2 regions of the Brevibacillus sp. NRS-1366 genome follow, and region 2 is predicted to be linked to the other one. Evidence: riboswitches for the same ligand, from Rfam matches in the RefSeq annotation. Region 2 holds a riboswitch; the other holds the start of a gene.
The links. A riboswitch is a leader RNA that binds a small molecule or an ion and turns the genes downstream of it on or off. The one in region 2 is predicted to bind cyclic di-GMP.
Positions count from the first base shown of each region.

Region 1: another riboswitch for cyclic di-GMP. It lies ahead of ggt (gamma-glutamyltransferase); the one in region 2 lies ahead of ACIFQN_RS07610 (methyl-accepting chemotaxis protein).

Region 1 covers NZ_JBITPN010000011.1:55,574-57,775, reverse strand. Annotated here, with positions in the region: gene ggt (gamma-glutamyltransferase) at 1-1,297, opposite strand, end outside; cyclic di-GMP riboswitch class I at 1,483-1,571, opposite strand; gene ACIFQN_RS05845 (hypothetical protein) at 1,751-2,050, opposite strand; gene ACIFQN_RS05840 (SET domain-containing protein) at 2,128-2,202, shown strand, end outside.
Region 2 covers NZ_JBITPN010000013.1:128,384-130,585, forward strand. Annotated here, with positions in the region: gene ACIFQN_RS07600 (NAD(P)H-dependent oxidoreductase) at 1-569, shown strand, start outside; gene ACIFQN_RS07605 (gamma-glutamyl-gamma-aminobutyrate hydrolase family protein) at 639-842, shown strand; cyclic di-GMP riboswitch class I at 1,122-1,213, shown strand; gene ACIFQN_RS07610 (methyl-accepting chemotaxis protein) at 1,338-2,202, shown strand, end outside.

The DNA of each region.
Region 1 (2,202 bases), on a different contig from region 2:
GGTTCGGGTCCAAAGAGAAGTAGCTTCCACGGTTTTGCAGAAGAATGCCCGTATCTTTTGCTACAATACCGGAACCCCAGTCAAAGTAATGGCTCTGAATAATCGAGACAGCATTGCCATCTTTGTCCACTACACCGAACCAGGTGGTGTCACCTTTTGGATCGAGCGGTTCAACAGCTTTAGCGGCTTGCTTCATATCAATGCGTGCAGCCATATCTTTTCCGTGCTGCTTGGACAACAAATCATCCACAGGGATATCCACAAATGCAGGGTCAGTCAACCATTTGTCACGATCAGCAAAAGCTTGTTTGGTAGCTTCGACGATTGTGTGGTAATAATCAGGTGTACCTTCACCCATGCTCTTGAGGTCAAAATTGTTTAAGACGTTAAGAATGGAGAGCGATGCCATACCTTGGGAATTAGGTGGTACGTTGTACGCTTTATACCCACGGTAGTCGACCGTAATCGGATCTGCCCATGTGGATGTGTGTTTCTCAAAGTCTTTCAGAGTGAGCAGTCCACCATTTTTTTGCATGTCTGCTACGATCTTCTGGGCGACTTCGCCTTTATAGAATCCGTCAGCACCTTTTTTAGCGATGATTTGCAAGGTATTTGCTAGATCCTTTTGTTTGAGGAGTTCTCCTGCTTCGTAAGAATCGCCGTTTGGCTTCAGGAATATTTTGCGGTATTCATCAAAGCGTTGAAGATTTTTCAGATCATTGTCTGTTGGATCGGTAGCATACTTGGTCCAGTAGACTTGGTTTGGAGAAACAGGATATCCGTTCTCTGCGTAGCCAATCGCAGGCTCCAGCAATCTTTTCCATTGGAGCTTGCTGTCGCCCATGTTCTTATGTGCGTAGTTGTAGGCTTCCCACCAACCGGAAACAACCCCAGGCACTGTGTTGGCCGATTCGTAGCCGCGGGAAGGAATTTTTTCGTAGCCCTTGCCCTTGTAGTATTCGATCGTCGCTTTTTCGCCAGCACGACCGCTGCCATTCAATGCTTTCAGTTCTTTCGTTTTCGCATTGTAAATGAGCCAGAAGTTATCTCCGCCAATAGTTGTGTAATGAGGGTAGACAACAGCCAATGTGGAGGCAGCTGTAATGGCTGCATCAACTGCATTTCCGCCGTCTTCCAACGTTTTGAGTGCGGCAGCAGTAGCAAGATAATGAGGTGTAGTTACCATTGCGTTTGGTGACATGGAAGTTGGTCGGTTCGCTGCTTGTACTGGCGAGAGAGTCGACAGACCAATGACACCAGTCAAAGCAACGGCCGAAAGTTTTTTCCAAAATGACATTCAATGAAACCTCCTTGGTAGTATAAAAATGAATGGTAATTCCCAATAATCTCTCTGCTCGTTCTGGCCTCACCTCCTCATATAGGAGAAATGTAATAATAATACAAAATTAGACAAAATTAGACAGAGGGAGGACAAAAAAAGATCAATGATATAGGATCATTGATCTTGTCCTACATCAATATTTCGGTAGCTGGCAGGCTTGTTCGCTGTTGCGAGGGTAGCCCCTGTAGCTTTGCGTCGCCGGATTTCCCCGGGTTTGCCGATTCGATATCAATGGTTGAATACCAAGAGATTCCCAAAAGATTCCCAAAAGAGTGATTCATTCGTTGTGGGAAATTGTTCCTAAAAGGATCTGTTAGCAATTAATATAGACTATTTGTCCTTTGGGGTAAATAAGAAAAAATTTTTTAATGTGGAAAAGTTGGAATCATCAGTTAATGGTTACCTAGGTTATGATTTTCTTGGAGACTGATGGAGCAAATGCTGTAGATTGCGTCCATACAGGCTGGGAACATTCCAAGTCAGATACGGTTCTGGGACAGGGGTGTTTGTAATTTGCTGAGCCGAGCTTGTTTTCAGGTTTATCTGTTGTGCCTGTTCCAATAATTCGCTCAGGTACATTCGCAAAGCGAGGACATCCTTCTTTTCTCCTACAGGACCATGTCCAGGTACGACCTTGTGGAAAGAGTGCTCATACATTTGATCTAATATTTCAATCCATTCCGTAATATTACCGGCTTGTATACTCATACAACCGCACACCTCTTTTGGCCGAACTGCTTATGATAATAAAAAGGGCAGACGCTCCAAGGAGTGAAACAACGACCATGATGCATCCCGATACAGAATTGCGTTACATCAACGACGAGATCGGGTACGGTGTGTTCGCGACCAAGTTTATT
Region 2 (2,202 bases):
ACACCCATCCCAACCACAATAGCTTGAGCTATTCGTTTTTGGAAAAGGTTCTCAAAGGTAGTCATGAGAATCCCGCTATCAAGGAGATTCAGGTCTTGGACTTGTATGAGGAAGGATTTGATCCACTGCTGGTTTTTAATAAAGAAAAACGAAGAAGAGATATGCACCGCGATCCCAAGCTTGAAAAGTATCGAAATCAAATCATGTGGGCGGATAAGATTGTTTTGGTTTACCCGATTTGGTGGGGAAGACCTCCTGCCATGCTCATGGGTTACATTGACCAAATGTTTGCTTCCAATTTTGCCTACAGGGATACAGGAGGTTTGCTGCCAGAGGGACTTTTAAAAGGAAAATCGGTCGTATGTATTTCCGTCATGAAGGGACCTACGCATTATCCTTTGTTTTTCCTGAATAACGCTCATAAAATGCTCATGAAAAGAGCTGTTTTTCAATATGTAGGAATGAAAAAAGTGAAGTTTTTCGAGTTCGGAAATATGGAGAATCCGAATGGAAAGCAAGTGAAAAGATTAGAGCAAATCTATCGTTATTTTAAAAATATAGTCAGTTAAAAAAGAAGGGAGGAAGAGGATTTTTCCATATGATAGTATAATCGAGAGGTAGACTGCTTCTGGGACGGTTTGGAAGTAGCTGCGATCGCAGAGGACGGCATTATCGAAGCGATCGTGCATACGAAATACCCGTTTTTAGTCGCTGTCCAGTGGCATCCGGAAATGATGTTTCAGAGTGATCAGGAGCAATTGAAGCTGTTTCAACTGTTCGTCGATTTTATCAAAAAGAAACAAGCGGAAGTGCAGCAAATGTGCACGCAAGCAAATAACTGAAAGAGAGAACGCGGGAATATGCACTGTACCCCGCGGTTTTTTGTTTACGAATCATCATAAATTTACATTTATTGTAAAATTAATCCAACTTGCCTTTGATATGTAATAATAGACAAATGTTGACTTTTCATGTCTATCCTACTACAATCATGGTGGTTGTTGGCGAAATATGTCGATGCTCCTATTCTCTCTCATTCAATTACTAGGGCTCCTTGCTTATTTGTAGTACCTATCATTTGAAAAATGGGTTCGACTCATTAATTTCATACATAAACCTTCCATTCGAAAGGGCAAATCCATTGAAAAGTGGAGACGCAAAGCTATAGGGGCTAAGATGTACGAAGGAGACATGATGTCAGCCAGTTACCGACGACAGATGTGAGCTTTTTGATCTGTTTCAGAACTCCTTTTATTGGAAAGGGGTTTTTTTGTTGTGTACTTCCAAGAAGCGCTTACATATTAGATTGGACAAACAAATGAATAGGGGTGTTCATCGTGAATTTGACTATTGGAAAGAAGTTGATAGGGGCTTTTTTAGTCGTCGCGCTTCTTTTGGTGATTACAAGTGGTATTTCATCGTATTACCTTCAAAAAATTGATGTAGGATATACAGATTTGATTGAAAGACGAGCAGTGATCTTGTCAAATGTTCAAAAAATACAAGCGGAGGCTGCGAAAGAAAATAGTAGGTTACGTGGATATTTGCTGACAGGAGACCAAAAGTTTTTAGACGACTTACAAACTTCTTACGATATGGTAACGCGTCTGATTAGTGAGACCGTTTCGTTATCTCAAATTGAAGAGTTGCAAACAGGGTTACAGGAACTACAAGTGATGAACCAAGAGTACAAACAAAAATTTGATCCATTACTTACGATGGTAAAGAACAATGAACCGGATGACAAGATAATGGATTATTATAAGCGTGAAGTCTTGGACTTTGGAAGAAAGCTTGACCCACAAGCAGAGAAGCTGGCTGCATTTCAACTGCAATCCATGGAAGAAGGGAATATAAGAAATACAGAGATTGTTAATACTGCGATTACGAACGTCGCCGTGCTTAGCATTGCTGCCTTTATTTTAGCGATAGTGATTGGCTACGTTAGTTCGCGAATGATGTCCAAGCCTATCGTCGCTATGGCCAGGATTGCAGAGCAAATCGCATCCGGTGATTTAACAGCAGAGCAGCTTCGCGTAAAAAATAAAGATGAAATCGGGAGTCTTGCGGTATCATTCAATCAAATGACGGACAATCTTCGTGAGTTGGTACGGCAAATTAATATCAGTTCAGAACACGTGGCGATGTCCTCCGAAGAGCTAACGGCCAGCGCGGGACAATCTAGTCAAGCATCTGAAACGA